DNA from 2 places in the Ensifer sp. 2TAB8 genome. Region 2 is predicted to be linked to the other one. Evidence: predicted binding sites of a transcription regulator. Region 2 holds the regulator's gene; the other holds the start of a gene.
The links. The regulator LexA, encoded in region 2, represses DNA repair genes until DNA is damaged. The targets are predictions, from matches to a motif close to TGTTCNNNNTGTGTTCNG.
Positions count from the first base shown of each region.

Region 1 (10,964 bases), 180 kb from region 2:
AGGACGGCACCATCGTCACCGACCGCAAAGGCCGGATCATCTATGCCAATGCCGCCTATGGCGCGCTGACGGGTGCAAAGAGCGCCGCCGGCATCCAGTCGCTCGAGACCATCCTGTCGCGCAATCGCGAGGCGACGGAAGCGATCTACCGGCTGACCAACGGGCTGCACGAGGGCAAGCAGGGGCATGAGGAATTCCGACTGCTGAAGCCGCTGGCGACCAGCACCTCCAGTGGCTCCGGTGCCCACTGGTTTCGCTTGAAGGCGCGGGTGCTGCCGCTTGAAGACAGCGAGCGCAACCCGCTCTATCTCTGGCAGATTGCCGACATCACGGCGGAACGCGACGACCAGGAGCGCTTCTTCAAGGAATTGCAGAACGCCATCGACTATCTCGACCACGCCCCGGCCGGATTCTTCTCCGCCGGGCGCAAGGGCGAGATCTTCTACATCAACGCCACGCTCGCCGACTGGCTCGGCATCGACCTAACCAAGTTCCAGCCGGGCTCGATCAGCATCGGCGACCTGGTGGCGGGCGAGGGGCTGACGCTCGTCCAGGCGGTTCAGGCAGAGCCTGGCCTGAAGAAGACCAAGATGCTGGATCTCGATCTGCGCAAGATGAACGGCCAGAGCCTGCCGGTGCGCATGATCCACCGCGTCTCCTCGACCCGTGACGGGGCACCCGGCGAAAGCCGAACCATCGTCATGTCGCGCGAAGGCAGCGAGGACAACGATCAATCGGCATCGAGCGCGGCGATGCGCTTTACCCGCTTCTTCAACAATACGCCGATGGCAATTGCCTCGGTCGACGGCAACGGCCGGATTCTGCGCACTAACGCGCCATTCCTGAAGCTCTTCTCCGGTCTCGTCTCGCAGGACGACGTCGAGCGCGGCGCGTTGATCGAGGCCGTGATGCACGAAACCGAAAAAGGGCGCCTGCACGAGGCGCTGGCCGCGGCCAAGGACCGGCAGGGCGATATCGCGCCGATCGATGCGCTGCATCCGACGGATATCGAACGCCATTTCCGCTTCTATATCAACGCCGTGATCGACCAGAGCGATCAGTCGCCTGAGGAAGCGGCGATCATCTATGCGCTTGAAATCACCGAGCAGAAAGCGCTCGAGAACCAGATGGCGCAGACCCAGAAGATGAACGCCGTGGGCACGCTCGCCGGTGGCATCGCACACGACTTCAACAACGTGCTGACGGCGATCCTGCTTTCGTCTGACCATCTGCTTCTGTCGGCCCGTCCGGCAGACCCCAGCTTTGCCGACCTGATGGAGATCAAGCGCAACGCCAACCGCGCTGCGGTTCTCGTACGGCAGCTGCTCGCCTTCTCGCGCAAGCAGACGATGCGGCCGACGGTGCTCAACATGACGGACGTGATCGGCGACCTGCGCATGCTGGTCGACCGCATGACCGGAACCAACGTCAAGGTCGAGGTGGACTATGGCCGAGATCTCTGGCCGGTCAGGACCGATCTCGGCCAGTTCGAGCAGGTGTTGCTGAACCTGGCGGTCAACGCCCGCGACGCAATGCCTGAAGGCGGCACTATCACACTTCGCACGCGCAACCTGCCCGCAGCAGAGGTTGCAGCCTTCGGGCGCCGCGAGTTGCCGGACGACGATTTCGTGATGGTCGAGGTCGCCGACCAGGGAACCGGCATTCCGCCGGAGATCCTCGACAAGATTTTCGAGCCGTTCTTCACCACCAAGGAAGTCGGCAAGGGTACCGGCCTCGGCCTGTCGATGGTCTATGGCATCGTCAAGCAGTCGGGTGGCTACATCTATCCGGAATCGGAGGTCGGCAAGGGCACGACCTTCCGTATCCTCTTGCCGCGTCACATCGAGGTGCCGGTAGCGGTCGAAGAGCCTTCGCAGACTGCGTCTGCCGCGGCAGAGACCGCACCTGCGCCGGTGGCACAGGCGGTTGCAGCACCGGTGGCGAAGGCCGAAGAGCCGGCCGATCTCACCGGGGATTCGGCTGTCGTCCTGCTCGTGGAAGACGAGGAGGCGGTGCGCCGTGGCGGCAAGCGCATGCTCGAAACGCGCGGCTACACCGTCTACGAGGCGGGATCCGGCGTCGAGGCGCTGGACATCATGGACGAGCTCGACGGCGCGGTCGATATCGTCGTTTCGGACGTGGTCATGCCGGAGATGGACGGACCGACGCTTCTGACAGAGCTTCGCAAGAAATACCCGGACCTGAAGTTCATTTTCGTTTCGGGCTATGCGGAGGATGCCTTTGCCCGCAACCTGCCGGCCGACGCGAAGTTCGGCTTCCTGCCGAAGCCATTCTCGCTGAAGCAACTGGCCGTCTCCGTGCGCGAGATGCTCGATTCCTAAATCGACGCCATTGATCCAAGGGCCGGAAGCGGCCCAGATCGAGGCTCAGGTGCTGCCAAACAGGCGTTCAGAACTAATCGTGCTTGTGCCTTGACCAGGGCTCGCCAATACGCGGTGCGCGTTGCCGACCTGCCCAGAGGAAGATCGCGATCTCGTCAATGTCGGGGTGGATATCCACGACATCAGACATCGCGACGTTGGTTCCCCGTCCAGGAACGCACGAATGATCGTCAGCATAGTGTGTGACGACGAGAATGGGACGACCAGCGACGACCGAGCGGCAGGCAATGCAGGCAGCGTTCGGTGCTAGATCAAACTTCCAGCGCATACTCAACCTTCGCAAATGCAAAAGCCCGGCACTTGCGTCCCGGGCCTTTCCGTTTTTCCGTGGTCTTGCGGAGTGATTTACTGCGCGTTCAACGCGACCGCGATTTCGCCGGCGAGGCGGGCATTGTTCTCGACCAGCGCGATGTTGGTCTCGAGGCTGCGGCCCTCGGTCATGTGGAAGAGGTTGTCGAGCAGGTAAGGCGTAACGGCCTTGCCGGTGATCTCGTCGCTCTCGGCATTGTCGAGTGCGCGGGCGATGTAGATTTCCATCTCCTCACGCGGGATTTCGCTTTCTTCCGGAACCGGATTGGCGACCAGCATGCCGCCGTCGACGCCGAGCAGTTCGCGCATGTTCTGGAAGTTGGCGATCGCTGCCGGGCTGTTCAGCATCAGCGGGCTCTTGAGGCCACTGTCGCGCGACCAGAAGGCCGGGAAGACTTCGCTGTCATAGGTGACGACGGGTACGCCGCGGGTTTCGAGCACTTCGAGCGTCTTCGGAATGTCGAGGATTGCCTTGGCGCCGGCGCAAACGACGATGACACCCGTACGGGCAAGTTCGTCGAGGTCGGCCGAAATGTCGAAGCTGAGTTCGGCGCCGCGATGCACGCCACCGATACCGCCGGTCGCGAAGACCCGGATGCCGGCGCGGGCGGCGGCAATCATTGTCGCGGCAACGGTGGTCGCGCCGGTGCGGCGTTCGGCAATCGCGAAGGCGAGGTCGGCGCGCGAGACCTTCATCGCACCTTCCGTCTTTGCCAGCTCTTCCAGCTTGGCGTCTTCAAGGCCGATATGCAGCACGCCATGGATGACGGCGATCGTTGCCGGCACGGCACCCTGTTCGCGGATGATCGCTTCGACGCTGCGGGCCATGTTCAGGTTGCCCGGATAGGGCATGCCATGGGTGATGATGGTCGATTCCAGCGCCACGATCGGCGCGCCACGCGCCTTGGCGGCTGCGACCTCGTTCGAATATTCCATCGGCAGGGAGGGAGAAGCGGGTTTGGTCATGGTCTTTCCTTGGGAGTTCTGCTGGCAATTGTCATGACAGCATTTGGGGAGCGGGCACAAGGGCCAGCGCCTGTTCGAGATTGGTCGCGGACATCTCTTCGGATGCGGCCAAGGGAGAGCGCAATGTGATTCCGGCGGCTGCGATGCCGTGCCGCAGGCATTCGTCGATGCCGCGACCCGCGAGCCGGGCGGAAAGGAATCCGGAAGCGAGTGCGTCGCCGGCGCCGGTGACGTCGGCAAGTGCCGGCAGGGCCGGCGGAACGGCGACGCAGACGCGCTCACCATCGAAGGCGACAACCGCACGACCACCGCGTGTCACCACGCCACCCTTTAGGCCTGCGCTTCGCAGCAGCGACGGCCATTCTTCCGCCTCGGCTGCGTCCTTGCCGGTCAGCGCTCGCGCCTCGGATTCGTTCATGAACAGGAACGACAGATATGAAAGGCACGAACGATAGCGGATGACCTTGGCGGGCGAAACCGCAATGCCGGCGACAAGGCGCCCGGTATCGGCAGCCGATTGCACCAGCGCGGCAATCGTTTCTTCCGGCAGGTTGGCATCCGTCAGCACGAGTTTGCTCGTGGCGACGACTTCGCGCAGAGCCCGCCGCTGCAGCTGCCGGGGAGAGAACAGCCGGTAGAGCTCCATGTCAGCGAGCGCGATGACCAGATTGCCGTCGTTCTCGAGGATCGCCGTGTAGCTCGGCGTCTGACGGTCGAGAAAGGTGAGGGGACTGTCGATGACGCCGGCGGCGGCCGCCGCTGCCGTCACCATCTCGCCAGCCGCATCGCCGCCACGCGTGCTGATCATGCGCACGCTGTGACCGAGGCGCGAAAGGTTGCGGGCCGCATTGAAGCCACCACCGCCGGCCTCTTCGAACCAGGTGCCGGGATTGCTGGACCCCGGTGCCGTCGTTCCCGATATGCGGCCGCGCCTGTCGATGTGCGCACCGCCGAAAACGGCGATTTCAGCTTCCGTCATGAATGTTCCTCTGCTTGGCCGTTCGGCCGAAATATCTGTTGGCTATCTGCAATGGCCGATGGCCGAATTCCAAGTACCTGATGCGCCTGACGTCTTCGTCGGCGGCGAATCGGCAAAGCCTTGCCGGGCAGGTTCYAAGGGGTATCCCTCGTCTTCGAGAACCCTTGGTTTCAATCCATGAACATGAACGGAACGAAACCAAAATATCGGTTGTTTTTCAATGTATTGTCCTGCTCTTGCAAATACGGAACAAAACATGTACAAAAACTCCTGCGGCGGCTTCATTGCCTCGGTAGCTTCAATAACCTAAAGGTGGACCAAATGGCACAAAACTCTTTGCGGCTCGTAGAGGACAAATCGGTGGATAAAAGCAAGGCACTTGAAGCGGCACTTTCCCAGATCGAACGTTCGTTCGGTAAGGGATCGATCATGAAGCTCGGTGGGAAGGACAGCATCATTGAGATCGAGACGGTTTCGACCGGCTCTCTCAGCCTCGACATCGCGCTCGGCATTGGCGGCCTGCCGAAGGGCCGTATCGTTGAAATTTACGGCCCGGAAAGCTCGGGTAAGACGACGCTGGCGCTGCAGACCGTCGCCGAAGCACAGAAGAAGGGCGGCATCTGCGCCTTCGTCGACGCCGAACACGCGCTCGATCCGGTCTATGCCCGCAAGCTCGGCGTCGATCTTGAAAACCTCCTGATCTCGCAGCCCGATACCGGCGAGCAGGCGCTTGAGATCACCGACACGCTGGTACGCTCCGGCGCGATCGACGTTCTCGTCGTCGACTCCGTTGCAGCGCTCGTGCCGCGCGCTGAAATCGAAGGCGAAATGGGCGACAGCTTGCCGGGCATGCAGGCCCGTCTGATGAGCCAGGCGCTGCGCAAGCTGACCGCATCGATCTCCAAGTCGAATTGCATGGTCATCTTCATCAACCAGATCCGCATGAAGATCGGCGTCATGTTCGGTTCGCCGGAAACCACCACCGGCGGCAATGCGCTGAAGTTCTACGCATCCGTGCGTCTCGACATCCGCCGCATCGGCTCGGTCAAGGAGCGCGAAGAGGTCGTCGGCAACCAGACCCGCGTCAAGGTCGTCAAGAACAAGATGGCACCGCCCTTCAAGCAGGTTGAATTCGACATCATGTATGGCGAAGGCGTATCGAAGACCGGCGAACTCGTCGACCTCGGCGTCAAGGCCGGCATCGTCGAGAAGTCCGGCGCCTGGTTCTCCTACAATAGCCAGCGCCTGGGGCAGGGCCGCGAGAACGCCAAGACGTTCCTGCGCGACAACCCGGATCTCGCACGCGAGATCGAGACGGCGCTGCGCCAGAACGCTGGCCTGATCGCCGACCGGTTCCTCGAGAATGGCGGTCCGGAAGCTGACGACGGCGACGACGCCCCCGAAGCATAAGCGGCCGAGGTCCGCAGAAGCTACCAACGAAACCGGTCGTCCCATTGGCGACCGGTTTTTTGCTGCCGTCTGGACAGTATGATACGTGAACGATAAAAGCCTTTGGTTCCGGCGACCGAGGGCGTTGGAGGGCGCGGCCATCATGGGTGGCTGCGGGGTTCAAGGACAACGGTTGATGGCGCGGCGATGGCCGCTGCCGGCCGGATTTGATGCTTAAGAATAGGACGCAAGATGAGCGGCGTGAATGAAATCCGGTCGACCTTTCTCGACTATTTCCGCAGAAACGGTCACGAGGTCGTGTCGTCGAGCCCGTTGGTGCCGCGCAACGACCCGACATTGATGTTTACCAATGCCGGTATGGTGCAGTTCAAGAACGTCTTCACCGGCCTGGAGCAGCGTCCCTATTCGACGGCCGTCACGGCGCAGAAATGCGTGCGTGCCGGCGGCAAGCACAACGACCTCGACAATGTCGGCTACACCGCGCGTCACCACACCTTCTTCGAGATGCTCGGCAACTTCTCCTTCGGCGACTACTTCAAGGCGAACGCTATCGAGCTTGCCTGGAACCTGATCACCAAGGAATACGGCCTCGACGCCAAGCGCCTGCTGGTCACGGTCTACCACACCGATGACGAAGCCTTCGACCTCTGGAAGAAGATCGCCGGCTTCTCCGATGACCGCATTATCCGCATTCCGACCAGCGACAACTTCTGGGCCATGGGCGATACCGGACCGTGCGGCCCGTGCTCGGAAATCTTCTACGACCATGGCGACAAGATCTGGGGCGGACCACCCGGTTCGGCCGACGAGGATGGTGATCGCTTCATCGAGATCTGGAACCTCGTCTTCATGCAGTACGAGCAGGTCACCAAGGAAGAGCGGGTCAACCTGCCGCGTCCGTCGATCGACACCGGCATGGGCCTCGAGCGTCTGGCAGCCGTGCTGCAGGGCGAACACGACAACTACGACATCGATCTCTTCCGCGCCCTGATCGCCGCGTCCGAAGAGGCAACTGGCGTCAAGGCCGAAGGCGACCGTCGCGCGAGCCACCGCGTCATCGCCGACCATCTGCGCTCCTCCGCTTTCCTGATTGCAGACGGCGTTCTGCCGTCGAACGAAGGCCGCGGCTACGTTCTGCGCCGCATCATGCGCCGCGCCATGCGCCACGCCCAGTTGCTTGGCGCGCAGGACCCGTTGATGTGGAAGCTGCTGCCGGCTCTCGTCGGCCAGATGGGCCGCGCCTATCCGGAGCTGGTGCGCGCCGAGGCGCTGATCTCCGAAACGCTGAAGCTCGAAGAAACCCGCTTCCGCAAGACGCTGGAGCGCGGCCTCAACCTGCTCTCCGACGCTTCTGCCGATCTTTCCGAAGGCGACCAGTTCAACGGCGAGACCGCGTTCAAGCTTTACGATACCTATGGCTTCCCGCTCGACCTGACCCAGGACGCGCTGCGCGCCAAGGGCATCACCGTCGACACCGATGCCTTCTCGGCCGCCATGGCGCGCCAGAAGGCGGAGGCCCGTGCCAATTGGGCCGGCTCCGGCGAGGCGGCAACCGAAACGATCTGGTTCGAGCTCAAGGAGAAGCACGGTGCCACCGATTTCCTCGGCTATGACACCGAGACCGCCGAAGGCGTGATCCAGGCGATCGTGCGCGATGGCGCCGTCGTTGCTTCAGCTGCCAAGGGCGACACCGTCCAGGTGGTGCTCAACCAGACGCCGTTCTACGGCGAATCGGGCGGCCAGATGGGCGATACCGGCACGATCACCACCGAAGGCGGCAAGCTCACCGTGACGGATACGCAGAAGCGCGGCGAGGGGCTCTTCGTCCACTTCGCGACTGTTGCCGAAGGCACGGTCAAGACGGGGGACGCTGCCCAGCTTGATGTCGATCACGCGCGCCGCTCGCGCCTTCGCGCCAACCACTCGGCAACCCACCTCTTGCACGAGGCGCTTCGCGAAGTACTCGGCACCCATGTGGCCCAGAAGGGCTCGCTGGTGGCGCCGGAGCGCCTGCGCTTCGACGTGTCGCATCCGAAGCCGATGACGGCGGAAGAGCTGAAGATCGTCGAAGAAATGGCCAATGAAATCATCGTGCAGAACACGCCGGTGACCACGCGCCTGATGAGCGTCGATGACGCGATCGCCGAAGGCGCAATGGCGCTCTTTGGCGAAAAATACGGCGACGAAGTGCGCGTTGTCTCGATGGGTCGTGGCGTTCACGGCTCGAAGGCCAACCGTCCTTATTCCGTCGAACTCTGCGGCGGCACCCACGTATCAGCCACCGGTGACATCGGTCTCGTCCGCGTCGTCTCGGAAAGTGCCGTCGGCGCTGGCGTCCGGCGCGTCGAAGCCCTGACCGGCGAAGCGGCGCGCGCCTATCTCAACGAGCAGGACGAGCGCGTGAAGACGCTCGCCAGCACGCTGAAGGTTCAGCCGGCCGACGTGCTCGGCCGCGTCGAAGCGCTGCTCGACGAACGCCGCAAGCTCGAGCGCGAACTGACCGAAGCCAAGAAGAAGCTGGCGCTCGGCGGTGGCGGCGAGGCAGGTTCCGCCGATGCCGCCCGCGAAATCGCCGGCGTCCGTTTCCTCGGCAAGGTCGTTTCGGGCGTCGAGCCCAAGGATCTGAAGAGCCTCGCCGATGACGGCAAAAAGAGCCTCGGCTCCGGCGTCGTCGCCTTTGTCGGCGTCTCCGGCGACGGCAAAGCCAGTGCGGTCGTCGCCGTCACCGATGACCTGACTTCGAAGCTCAGCGCCGTCGACCTCGTTCGCGTCGCATCCGCCGCACTCGGCGGCAAGGGCGGCGGCGGACGCCCGGACATGGCCCAGGCCGGCGGCCCGGATGGCGAGAAGGCAGCCGAAGCGATCGAAGCGGTCGCCGTCGCGCTCGCCGGATAATTGGTAGGAAAGAGTTATAGAAAGAGCCACTGCCGCATTTTGAAGTACTGCATGTTTCCTTAAGTCGGAAACTATTTAGGGAAGCATGCAGCAACTGAAATGAGGCGCGCTATCCGCTGTGGCACTCCAGCATTAAGCGTTGCCACGGGAATCTGCAGGAAGGTTCGGTTCAGTTTGGCAGTTTTGTCGCGAAGGTAGATTTCTACGACATTGCCTTTCGCAACAATGCGATGACCTGCCTCACTGAGGGGCCTTTGATCGGCGGTGGTTTGGCGCGTTCACAAAACTCGCGCCAAACGAACAGAGTGAGCTCTGCGCCATCCGTTGCTGTTTCGCCCGGTCCTTCCGCAAAGCTTTCCAGCGCACGATACCGATCGTCGCACCAGAACAGCTCTTCCACCCAGTCGTATATTGGAATGATATGGAAGTGGATTGGATAACCGGGAGTGTGCCCATACCTGCTGATATATACTCGCTGGGCGTTCAGTTCTCTTTTTAGCGCTCTTTGAGCCAGCGACAGCAACGGACCAAGCTCGGTTAAAGCAATTTCGGTTAGATCGGAAAGATCGTTGGCGTAGCCCTTAGAGCCGACCATAAGATAGCCGGGCAGAGCCGAGTTCATCCGGTGATTAACAAGCCATCCGTTTGTCTCGGCAACATGAAACTGCTGAGGGATTTGCAAGCTTCTGCCTCCGTTATAGCTGCCGCAAAAACTACAGAGCTATCCGCGACGACGAAACCTATTTATCAATTTCATTCTTGATCGAATAGGTTAAGTCGCATCAACGGTCGCCGTGGGGATCGGCGCGCGATCTCTGAAAATCCAAGGGCGGTGAAGACCGAGGCAATACCGACGAAACCTTCTCCCCACATCAAAGGCTTCTCGGAGTCGATGGGACAAGCATCGACGGCCACCGCGTGGTTCGCTTTCGCAAATTCAAGGGCGGCGCCGGCAAGCTGCCGCATGAGACCCTGACGGCGGTAGCCTGTGCGCATAAAAAAGCAGGTGGGGTAAACTCTCGAAAGATCAGGTTCATTCGCTTTTTGTAGAGGCCGCGACGCTTTCGCGTCATGAAAACGCGCGGAATCCGACCGTGGGCCGACAGCACACCAACCGATCGCTTTTCCGTCGCTATAAGCGAGCAGTCCGGGTGGCGGTCCGGCCACTACAATTGCGCAGAAAGTCTCTTTCCGGGCAGCCTTGTCCGTGGCCTTATAGTCTGCGCCCTTGATGCGCAGCCACATGCACCAGCATCCTGAATTGGCGCCGCGCTCCGGGCCGAAAAGGTCTTCGAGATCGGCCCAGCGATCGGCCGTCAATGGGTGGATATCGAACGTATCAGGCATTCCACCTCTCAAGATTTCAATCGGCGGTGTGGCCAACAGTACTGGCACCTATGTGTCAGTCGGAATGCAGGCTACCACGAGAACCGCCGGCTGCGCGCCAGACAACTCCGCAGGATTTGTCAAATTGATCTATGGTCTACCGATCCGTGAGCAAAGCGTGAAAGGGTAGACATGGAAGAGCGGGTGACGTGGGCAACCTATGAACGGCGTCTGCACAGGGTCAGCGACTACATCTACGGCCATCTTGACGGCGATCTCGACCTCGATCGTCTCTCCGAGATTGCCTGTATGTCGCCGCACCATTGGCACCGTATTTACCGTGCTGTCCATGGCGAGACGCTGGCCGGAACGGTGAAGCGGCTGCGGCTGCAGCGGGCCGCTGCCGATCTCGCCCAATCCGATCTTCCTGTCGAAGCGATCGCGCAGCGCTCTGGCTATCCCAATCTGCAATCCTTCAATCGCACCTTCAAGGGAGCCTACGGGCTGCCGCCGGGGCGCTATCGGAGAGAGGGAAGCCATGTCGCCTTTGAAACCGCGTCAACGGAAGGAATCCCTGACATGTATGAAGTCACCCTCAAGGACGTCGACGTCTTCGATCTCGTCGGCGTCGCCCATAGCGGCTCCTATATGGAGATCGGACGCGCATTCGAAACGCT
Region 1 is NZ_JBFRGB010000007.1:58,876-69,839, forward strand. Features, by position in the region: gene cckA (cell cycle histidine kinase CckA) at 1-2,342, shown strand, start outside; gene AB4Z53_RS14015 (pseudouridine-5'-phosphate glycosidase) at 2,748-3,677, opposite strand; gene AB4Z53_RS14020 (carbohydrate kinase family protein) at 3,709-4,656, opposite strand; gene recA (recombinase RecA) at 4,978-6,066, shown strand; gene alaS (alanine--tRNA ligase) at 6,298-8,961, shown strand; gene AB4Z53_RS14035 (HIT family protein) at 9,164-9,643, opposite strand; gene AB4Z53_RS14040 (GNAT family N-acetyltransferase) at 9,715-10,308, opposite strand; gene AB4Z53_RS14045 (AraC family transcriptional regulator) at 10,480-10,964, shown strand, end outside.
Region 1: the regulator LexA is predicted to act here: its motif matches at 4,902-4,919, upstream of recA (recombinase RecA).

Region 2 (10,964 bases):
GGGTTCAGAAACTCGGCCTTGCCGAGGATCGCGCAGCCGGTGGCCTCCGATACGGCCTTCAGCCGAATCAAGGGTGTGTTGCCGATCGCTTCGAGGACGGACGGTAGAATGGCCATTTTCAGAACCTCGTGTTTGAGGACAGGCGCCGGAACAGGGCGACGAGTACCAGGGAAAGACGAACGGCGACTGACGAAAATCAACAACGATCCCGGACCGCCGAAATGTTGGCGTGTTTTCGGCTCAGCCTGCACTTCAGGCAAGAAATAGCGTTTCACCGCCGCTCTGTCCCGAACAAAAATCGTCTCCAAGGCATGTGGGGCTCAGCGGCAAGGAAGCGTTGCCGCGATGAAGGGCCGGGCAAGTCTTTTTCGCCCACAAGGAGATGCGTGCGTGTTTCCCGGCGCGTGCCGAGGAGTGAGTGATGAGTATTCAGTCTGCGAAATCCGAACATAAACTGGCTTGGGTTACCGGCGCGAGCGTCGGCGTTGGCCGGGCTTTGGCGCTCAAGTTGGTGCGCGAGGGTTATTCGGTGGTCGTCACCGCCAGAAGCCACGAAAAGCTGGTGGACCTGCAGCACGAGGCAGCAGGCGAGGGAAGGATCACGGTTCTCGACGGCGACGTCACCGACCCCAAGGACATGGAGCGCGTGTTGGCGGCGATCGAGTACGACCATGGCCACCTGTCGCTGGTGATCCTCAATGCCGGAGTGGCCGTTCCCGTGCGCGGCGATGATCTTCATCGCGAAGCCTTCGAGAAGAGTTTCGCAGTCAATCTCAATGGGGTGGTCAACTGCCTTCTGCCGGCCGTTGCCCATATGAAGGCGCAGGGCTTCGGCCACATTGCCATCGTGTCGTCCGTCGCCGGTTACGGCGGGCTGCCCACCAGCGCCGCCTACGGCGCTTCAAAGGCTGCGCTGATCAACATGGCCGAGAGCCTGAAGTTCGATCTCGATCGGATCGGTATCCGCCTGCAGATCATCTGCCCCGGTTTCATCGATACGCCCGGCACGGCGCGGATACGCTTTCCACGTCCGGCTCTCGTCAGTTCCGAGCAGGCCGCGGATCGCATCATTGCGGGTTTGAAGTCGCGGCGCTTTGAAATCAGCTTCCCGCGGCATTTCACCTACGCGGTAAAGCTCCTGCGTCTGCTGCCCTATAGTCTCTATTTCGCGCTTGTCCGGCGGCTGACGGGTGTCGTGGCCGAGGCAAGGGAAGCGAAAAAGCATGCGGGCTCCGGCGAGCGCCGGCGTCAGGCGGTGTGAAGCACAAGCACGGCGCCGAAGATCAGGGCAAGCCCGACCCAGCCGATCGGTTTCAGCTTCTGCCCGAAGAGCAGCCGTCCGCAGATGGCCGTTCCGAAGATGCCGGTCGCGCCAAGCACAGCATAGGCGATCGCGAGTTCCATGCCCTTGATTGCCTCGGCGAGGAGCGCGAAGGCGGCAAGCACCAGCAGAATGGAAAGCGCGCCCCAGCCGCGGCGGGCAAAGCCTTCGGATTTCGTCGAGGCCAGGTTGGCGGCGACATCGAGAATGCCTGCCATCACGGCGAGCGCAAAATAGATGTTAGGCGCGCTCATTGGCTGCTCCTTCCGCCGCGGCTTCTTCCTCGTCGTGGCGCTCTCCCGCATTGACGAGCAGGATGCCGACGATCGCCATCGAAAGCCCGAGAATCTCGCGTCCGGTCAGCACGTGACCGAAGACGAAGACAGAAACGAGCGTGATGATCGCGACGCCCGAACCCTCCCAAATGGCGTAGGCGACGCCGACGGAGATCGTCTTCACGGCCTTGGCGAGGAAGACGTAGGAAAGCGCGATCGAGACATACATGACGATGTGGCCGAGATAAGAGCCGCTCGAGGACGCGGCCTTCATCACCGTCAGGCCCACCACTTCGGTCGCGATGGCGAGCGCGAGGAAAAACCATGCAAGGCGCATGCGGAACCTTCAATTGAGAATTGGATAGACCGCCTCTTAAGCGCTACGCGCGGCGCGGTAAAGACGCGCCGGATGCGTTCTTATTCGAACACGATCTGCCGGACGTCGATGTTTCGGGCCCGGAACCCGGCTTCACAGTAGTAGAAATAGAATTCCCACAGCCGCTTGAAGCGAAGGTCGAAGCCGAGCGGCTCGATCTTGTTCCAGACCGACCAGAAGCGCTGGCGCCATTCGCCAAGTGTGCGGGCGTAGTCTATGCCGAAGCCGAAATCGTTGCTCATGCGCAGGCCGACATGGCGACCGAGATCGATGAGATGTTCGCGCGTCGGCAGCATTCCGCCGGGGAAGACGTATTTCTGGATGAAGTCCGGGTTGGCGCGGTATTCCTCATAGGCTTCCGGCTTGATGGTGATGATCTGCAGTCCGGCCTTGCCGCCCGGCTTCAGGCATCGCTTGAGCTGCGAGAAATAGGTCGGCCAGAATTTTTCGCCGACGGCCTCGAACATCTCGATCGAGACGATGCGGTCATAGGTGCCTTTCTCCTCGCGATAATCCTGGAATTTGAGTTCGACGCGGTCGGCAAGACCTGCCCGGTGGATGCGTTCGCGGGCGAAGGCCAGTTGCTCGCGGCTGATCGTCAATCCCGTCACCTTGCAGCCGATTTCGCCCGCGGCAAATTCTGCAAAGCCTCCCCAGCCGCAGCCGATCTCCAGCACGTGGTCTTCGGCGCGAAGGTTGGTCGCTTCTGCCAGCGCGCGATATTTGGCCGCCTGCGCGGAGCGGAGATCGTTGGCGCCGGTTGCGTAGAGCGCCGATGAATAGGTCATGCTCGGGTCGAGCCATTCGCGGTAGAAGGCATTGCCGAGGTCATAGTGAGCGGAGATGTTGCGACGCGCGCCGGACTTCGTGTTGGCATTGCGCCAATGCAGGAACTTTTCGATCAGCTGAAGCAGGCCGCGCGCCCGGTTCGGGAAATGCTTGCCGATCTCGGCATTGATGAGGAAGAGTTCGAGAAAGGCGCCCACATCGGGACTGTCCCAGTCGCCGTCGATATAGCTCTCGGCAGCGCCGATGGTGCCGCCTGTCACGGCGCGTTGCGGCAGGTTCCAGTTGTTCAGCGTGAGGATCGCGCTCGGGCCTGCTCTCTTGCCCCTGATCACAAGTTTGCGGCCATCCGGAGCCGTGAGCATCAAGACCCCGGCCTGAAGATGCACGAGCGCGCCGAGCACCATCCGTGCCTTCAATGGGAAGTCCCTGAGGACCATCGAGAGATTCTCGGCAGAAAGCTCCTGTGCGCCGTTGAACGCGGCGAGACTTGCTTCCAGCTCACGCATACACCACCCCCTCAGCTGTTGCATCCGTAGGGTGAGCGTAGCGGCATTCGCCTGAGACGCCAACCGTGGAATTCTACCGGGGGCCTGTATTCGCTACGGTTCTCTCGGCGCGCTTGTGATCTCGCGGAACGCCGCGAGCGCGCGGTCCCGGGCCATGGCATGGTCGACAATCGGCTTTGGATAGGTCGCGCCGAGTTCGATGCCGGCATCTGCGAGGAGTGCGGCCGGAGCAGCAAAGGGGCGATGGATGTAGCGCGGCTCCAGACGTTCGAGTTCCGGCACGAAGCGCTTTACATAGGCGCCGTCCGGGTCGAATTTTTCGCCCTGGAGAACCGGATTGAAAATTCGGAAGAACGGTGCCGCATCGGCGCCTGATCCCGCGACCCATTGCCAGCTTGCTGCATTATTTGCCGGATCCGCATCCACCAGCGTGTTGCGAAACCAGGCTTCTCCCCTTCGCCAGTCGATCAGGAGATCCTTGATGAGGAAGGACGCGGCGATCATCCGCACGCGGTTGTGCATATAGCCATGCCGCCAGAGCTGGCGCATGCCGGCATCGACGATCGGAAATCCGGTCAGGCCCTTGGACCACAGGTAAAAGTCGCCTTCGTGGTCAAGCCAGTGGAAATGATCGAATCGGCGATCGAGGTTGCGCCGGGGGAGTTCGGGATAGTGAAACAGCAGATGGTAGGAGAACTCGCGCCAGGCGACCTCCTTTCGGAAGGTGGCGACACCTTCACCGCCTTCGGTCTGTAACCCTTGTGTCGCGTGCCAAATCTGCGCCGGCGATATCTCCCCGAGGGCAAGGTGGGGAGAGAGCAGGGACGTGCCGTCAGCGTCAGGAAGGTCCCGGCGAACTTTGTAATCTTTGAGCTTTTCGTCGATAAATTCGTCGAGGCGAGCGGCCGCGCCTTTTTCTCCCGGCGTCCATATTTCGCTGAACGTGGCCGCCCAGTTCGGTTTTGTTGGCAGAAGCGACCATTGGCCAAGCGGTTCGGACGACGGCCAGGTTTCCGGTGACACGATTTGTTGCGGTTCGTCGATTGGCGGAGCCGGTTCAAACTTTGAATCGAGGGCGCGCCAGAAGGGCGTGAACACGCGATAGGGGCCGCCGGTCGTCGTCAGCAGGCGCATAGGTTCATGCAGCAACTGTCCGGCAAAACTCTCGGTGGCGATCCCCTGAGCTGAGAGCGCCTTCTTCAAGGTGGTATCGGTGGCGATGCCCGAGGGATCGTAGCGGCGATTCCAATGAACGCGCTGCGCTCCTGATTTGCGCGCCACGTCGGTGAGCACGTCCAGCGGGTCGCCGGAGCGGAAAATGAGTTGCGAGCCGAATTGGGCGAGGCGAGCCCTCAACGCCTCCAGCGAATGATGCAGCCACCATCGCTGCGCAGCCCCCAGCGGACCGTTGCCGCTTTCGTCCGGCTCCCGGATATAGAGCGGAATGACGGGAGCCTCACCGACCGCGGCCGCAAGGGCGCGATTGTCGGCAAGACGCAGGTCCTTGCGGAACCAGACGATGATGGGCGCCGCCTTTGTCATGAATACCGTCTAGGTTTGGGATTGCTCACCCGGGGAACTTAGGTGCAAAATGAAAAAGAGCCATCTGCATCTCTGCAAATGGCTCTTTTAGAAAGTGGCTCCCCGGGCCGGATTCGAACCGGCGACCTGTCGATTAACAGTCGAATGCTCTACCGCTGAGCTACCAGGGATCATCCGCGCCGCTGTTTGCTGTGCGCTTCAGAAGTGAGGCTGCTAATACGCATGCTTTTCTGATTTGCCAAGCGGTTTTTTCAAAAAAAGTGACAAGTTCGGTTGCGAGGCTGTGGAGAAGTCCCCAATTGTGGGAAAAGACGCCGGATAGGGAATGATGAACAAAAACAGGAAGCAGATGCATTTCGGGATCGATCCGCAGACACGACAGATCGTGCTCGGCAAATGGCGCATCACGCTGCCGGAATCGCCACTGCTGCGTATCCTGTTGGGCTCGCTCCTGGTGTTCTGCGGCTTTCTCGGCTTTCTGCCGGTGCTCGGCTTCTGGATGATACCGCTGGGCCTCATCGTTCTTTCGCACGATCTCCCATCCGTCCGCCGCCGCCGCCGCCGTCTGGCGGTCTGGTGGGCGCGTTGGCGCGGGCGCACAAACTCGTCGAAGGGGTCGTGAGCCAAAATCGTCGCTTCCGTCTCTCGGTGGCCGTCTTCGTCAGCGCCGAACCGCACCGACCTGTCTCGTTCGATTCTTCTGCCGCCTGATTCCGAACCTGCATCTGCCTATTGAGGGGGCGGCCGAAAACTTTTCGGCAACGCATCAAACGCATAATGCGGTCGCGAATCAGGATGAGGACGCATGGCCAAAGCCACTACGAAACGTCGAAGCAGGAATTCCGGCCGGAGCAAGGGCAAGCAAGGCGGTATGGCGCCGTGGTATCTGGCCGCCGCGGCTATCGTCGGCGGCGTAGTCGCCTATGATCATCGCGCCGAACTGAAGCACTGGCCGGTGGTATCGGATGTGGTGGCGTTCACGTCCCGTCATGATTCGAAGCCGAAGCCCGCACGTGTCGCGCAGAAAGCGGACGGGCGTCCCGCGCAGCAAGCGGAGAAGCAAAAGCCAACCCCCGTGACAAGAGTTGCGCTTGCAGCTCCCGTGCCGTCGGTGGACGTCGGCGCGAACGCGCCGACACCCGCGGTGCGGCCGAATGAGGAAGTCAAAACGGCATCGATCCGCACGGATCAGTTTTATTTCTGTGGGATTCGCAACGACAACTGCGTGATCGACGGCGCCACTTTCCTCTACCACGGAGACACGATCCGCGTGGCGGACGTCGATGCACCGCGTATTCGCCAGGCAAGCTGCGACAAGGAACGTTCGCGCGGCTTTTACGCCAAGCAGCGCCTGCGCGAACTGCTGAACGCAGGTGACTTCAGGCTGGAAACGGCGAACAGTCGTCAGGACGCCAAGGCCGGTGAAAAGCTGCGGCTGGTCACTCGCGGCGATCAATCCATCGGACGCGTCCTCGTAAACGAGGGACTGGTGCGGCCGTGGACGGGACACACGACGCCCTGGTGCTGAGGCCGATATTTGCAGAACCGCAATGCCTTCGAAGGAAGACATTGCCGCAGCACGCTTCACCAATGTGGTGATTTTTCGGAGGCCGCAGCTCACGCGGTGGTGGTGTGCTGATGGCCTTCTGACTGGATCCCGCCTGTCTCGCCGATCCGCCGCCTCAACCGGTTATGGCGGCAACGGCTCCGGCGTCGCGTTCATCCGGTATCAGAACGAGCAAATCCCACCTTGGCTTCACTGTGCTGATCGCAGCTTACCCGCGTTCATGAATGGAAGAATGCGCGGGACGTCGAGTGCATAGGCGCCATAACTGGGGAACGCGGTCTGCAATACTCGTTCCTCGTTGATCATTCTGCGAAATTGCAGCAGCCACTGGACACCCCCAAGAAGTACTGACCAGACAGAAAGATTGAGGACGATCAAGCCGATGATGGCGATCTCTTCCGTTAGATGGAGCGGGTGGCGAACAACCGAGTAGGGGCCGCCCGTTATCAAGGTCCGGGCCTCCGGCATGATGCTGAAGGCGCGACCGAGCCAGAAAAGAACGAAGGCTGACGAAACCATCCCGACCACGATCATAGCCGTGCCGGCCATTTGAAGCGCCAAGCCTGTATCGGCGGGCTCGGGTAAGTATGCGATCAGCCCGAGAAGAAATGTTCCTGCCATCGCGGTCAAATAGGGCTCGAAGCCAGTGGCTGCTTTGATCGGGGGCAAGCGCGTAATGGCTACCACGCAGACCATTCCGAGGAATAGGACGGTGGCGGCGGTTGAAGTCAACGCCAAGACGTCAGCCGACTGCCATTCGTCTTTCACCACGATTTGCGCGGCGTGAACGATGCGCCGCAACATCGCGATTGCGAAATACGCGCAGATACCGAACCTGCCGATGATGTCGGCGAAGAGCAACGTTCTACCCTTCAGCATCCAAATACCTCCCCCTCGATCGCCGGTAAGAATGCCACGGTTGCGAGCGGCTTCAAGCGTAACTTTAGAAGTTGCTTAATTCGGAAGGTCGACGCCATGTTGTGGCCGCCGCAGCACGACTATGTTTTGTTGGCCACGATGTCGAAATACGTCGTCGACGGATTTATGCGTTCTTTGAAGGGTTTGGTGTGTGGGAGCTCTTTCCGCGCCACGTCCAAGTTCGACAAGGGGCCGCGCCTCTTTAGGGGCGGCAGACAGCATCGGGAGTACGTGCTGAGCCTCGAAAAGATCGGCGAGATTGTCGTCAGAATCGCGCTCGCCGAGATCGATGTGAGGGACGAGCGCTTCTTGCAGAAGGCGATGAAGTGGCAGCGACCGATCCCGTCGCGACCCTCATGGACGCTCACAGGGCGGCCCGGAGGGCGCTATGACAGCCTTCCGCAGAGACAGTGACCTGCGACGTGTTCGTAGGCGGCGCGAAGGAGAAGCGGGGTTCAAGCACCTGCAGCTGGTGAGCGGGTTTCTGGCTCAGGATTCGCTGTGAACATGTCGCATTTCATGTCGTATGGATCCGCCGTCGCCGCGTGGAAGTGCAGGGAAAGCAAGGGAATCTCGTAGCAACATCGCGTTACGCGGAAGCGGTGTTTTTCCGCTTCGCGACGACTGCAACATATTGATTATATTGGTGAATGTATTTGGAGGCCTCGCCCGGAATTGAACCGGGGTACAAGGATTTGCAGTCCTCTGCGTCACCACTCCGCCACGAGGCCTCACGGCTCGGATAACCGAGCGTTGGCGGGGATTTAGAATGATTGCAGAAAATCCGCAAGAGGCATTTTCGGAAAAAGCACAAAGCGAATTTGCGGTTCGGGCGCTTTCCACAGGCAGAACGTCTGGCAATGTCGATTGCTCCTGCCCAGCGTGCAGCAATGCTTCAAGAGGAGGTCGGAACGATTGCCTTCCTCAGCTTACTCCGGGTTGAGACACCTGGGAGCTTTCGCTCAGGCGTGCCACACGCCCGCACAAGCCACGTCTTCTAAATCCCCTGCGGATCTTATCGCTTCGGTGAAATCGGTAGAGGGGGAACGATGACTCCGCTGACATCAGCCGCATCGATAGCGTCCGTCATCATCAAGCGGAGGCAATGGCTTATATGAAAACGAAACTTGTCCTGACGGCCTTGGCCCTCTTTGCTGCGACCACATTCGAGGCGCGGGCAGAGGACCTGGTTTTCAAGCTGAAGAACAACACAAATGCAGTTCTGACTAACTTCTACACGTCGCCGGTGGGCGTCAACGAGTGGGAAGACGATGTATTCGGCCGGCAGGTTCTGAACCCCGGCGAGAACATGGAGATCACCATCGCTGACGGTCGGGATGTCTGCAAGTACGACATGCGCTTCGAATTCGAAGAGGACTCGGGCCTTGATACGACCGAAGATACGCAGGACCTTTGCGAACTCGGTGAATACACCATCCACGAGTAAGCGGCGCGTTATCGGATAAACAAGAAGAGCCTCGCTACCCCAAGCGGCAGCGAGGCTCTTCAGAGTGCCGATTTTTTCTGGAGGTCAATGGTAGCGGCGGATCAGCCCAACGAGCTTGCCCTGGATCTTCACACGATCAGGCCCGAAGATCCGTGTCTCGTAGGCAGGGTTTGCGGCCTCAAGCGCAATCGATGCGCCCTTGCGTCGGAATCGCTTCAGCGTCGCTTCCTCGTCATCCACGAGCGCCACGATGATATCGCCGGGGTTGGCGGTATTGCCATTTCGGATGATCACGGTGTCGCCGTCGAAGATGCCGGCTTCGATCATCGAGTCGCCCTTGACTTCGAGGGCGTAGTGTTCGCCGTTGCCGATCATGTCGAGCGGAACGGTGATGTCGTGCGTGTTGTTCTGGATCGCCGAGATCGGCACACCGGCAGCGATGCGGCCCATGACCGGCACGGAAACTGATGTGTTTTCGGCCACCGGCGCCGGCTTCGGTGGTGCGGCAGGGGCTGCCGCCGGCGGCTTGCCGAGGCTTCCCTCGATCACGCTCGGCGAGAAGCCGCGACGCGGCTGCTGCTGGCTGGACGCGTAGGCTTCCGGAAGCTTGATGACCTCGAGCGCGCGGGCCCGGTTCGGAAGACGGCGAATGAACCCGCGTTCTTCGAGCGCGGTAATCAGACGGTGGATGCCGGACTTCGACGCCAGGTCGAGCGCATCCTTCATCTCATCGAATGACGGCGGGACGCCCGACTCCTTCATGCGTTCGTGAATGAACAGAAGCAATTCCTGTTGCTTGCGGGTCAGCATGGCACGTCGCTCCAGAAGGCGTGAAACAAATCAAGAACAGACACTATCTGTTCCATATGTGTTCTGCAAGTGCCTAAAATTCCGTGAATTCAGTCAATTGGCGCGACTGCGCGTGCTGATTGGTCACTTTTACGGGAGCAAAGCGGGTTTGGGTGATGATTGTGTGGCCGGCAACGGCCGCATTGGACCGCATCGGGCGAATCGCGAGCGTTCTGATGGCGAGGGTCAGGCCGGCTGCGTGGCGGCGCAGGCGTCTTCGAATTCCTTCACCGTCTCGGCGCTGTTGTCTTCGGGAAGCACCGCGTCCGCCGCATCGGTTGCCACGGGCGTGTCGCCGTCATAGACGAACGACTGGATGTAGAACGCAATGGCGCCCTTCCACACGTTGCGTCCATCAATCTGGTGGCAGGGTACGGCGCTTTCGAAGTCCGTCTGCAGTTCATCGACCGTGGCGGCACTGAGCTTGACGTCAGGCATGTTAGGCGATGCGACTATCGAAGCGAGAAGCAGGGCGGCAAGCACGGTGATCGTCCACTTTGAGGCAAGGGTGGGACTACGGGGCGGTTAACGATGTGAACCGCGCTTTCGTTCCGAAGTCCAGCAAACTTGGCGATCACTCTCATGTGTTCAACAGGTCTTTGAGTTCAGGCTGTGACCGTTTTGCGCCAGAGGTGCGCGGCGGCAAGGCCCTTGATCCTGGTGCGATCGGCCGACCCGCATTCGCATCGGTTGTGCCAGTCAATGTCCTCCCTGTTGGAGTGCGCAAATCCCTGTTGTGATCGCGCCGCATTGTCTCGACAGGTTGCAAAAATACGATAACTTTGCGGGGAAAGTGGGGTGGTTGCATGCATAGATTGTCGTTGGCGGTTCTCGGTCTGTTGGTGGCGGCCGGAGCGGCCTCTGCTGAAGAGGGCCGTTCGAATATCTGGAAGCGGATCAACGCCTGGACGGTCGGTTCCGATCCGTCCTTGGGCGGCTCGTGCTACGCGGCGACGAGCTATGACGCCGGCGCGATTCTTCGTATCGGCTTCTATCCAAAGGGATCGGCGAACCTGGCGTTTCTTTCGATCGGCAATGCCACCTGGAAATCGATCGAGCCGCAAAGAGAGTATGACGTTGCCTTGCAGCTCGACCGCGGCCGCCAGTGGCCGGCCGTTGCGTTCGGCGTGGACCTCACGGGTTCGAAGGCTCTGGTCGTCAATTTTTCCAATACCGACTTCTTCACCGAATTCGTGCGCAAGAATACGCTGGCGCTGGCGTTCGAAGGTCGTGTGGTGGCGAGCCTCAGCCTGCGTGATTCGATGAAGGCCGTCAGCGAGATGTTCAAATGCCAGGAGGCCGTGAACACGCTGATGCCGAGCGGCGGACAGGGGGAGGCCGCCGATCCGTTTGCGGGCGCCGGCAACAATGCGC
Region 2 is NZ_JBFRGB010000007.1:234,180-245,143, reverse strand. Features, by position in the region: gene AB4Z53_RS14930 (cysteine synthase A) at 1-116, opposite strand, end outside; gene AB4Z53_RS14925 (SDR family NAD(P)-dependent oxidoreductase) at 422-1,261, shown strand; gene AB4Z53_RS14920 (SMR family transporter) at 1,249-1,575, opposite strand; gene AB4Z53_RS14915 (SMR family transporter) at 1,562-1,933, opposite strand; gene AB4Z53_RS14910 (class I SAM-dependent methyltransferase) at 2,014-3,267, opposite strand; gene AB4Z53_RS14905 (cryptochrome/photolyase family protein) at 3,361-4,809, opposite strand; tRNA gene AB4Z53_RS14900 (tRNA-Asn) at 4,905-4,979, opposite strand; gene AB4Z53_RS14895 (hypothetical protein) at 5,138-5,431, shown strand; gene AB4Z53_RS14890 (thermonuclease family protein) at 5,615-6,337, shown strand; gene AB4Z53_RS14885 (methyltransferase family protein) at 6,566-7,255, opposite strand; gene AB4Z53_RS14880 (hypothetical protein) at 7,352-7,708, shown strand; tRNA gene AB4Z53_RS14875 (tRNA-Cys) at 7,952-8,025, opposite strand; gene AB4Z53_RS14870 (hypothetical protein) at 8,409-8,741, shown strand; gene lexA (transcriptional repressor LexA) at 8,826-9,551, opposite strand; gene AB4Z53_RS14860 (hypothetical protein) at 9,777-10,028, opposite strand; gene AB4Z53_RS14855 (hypothetical protein) at 10,397-10,964, shown strand, end outside.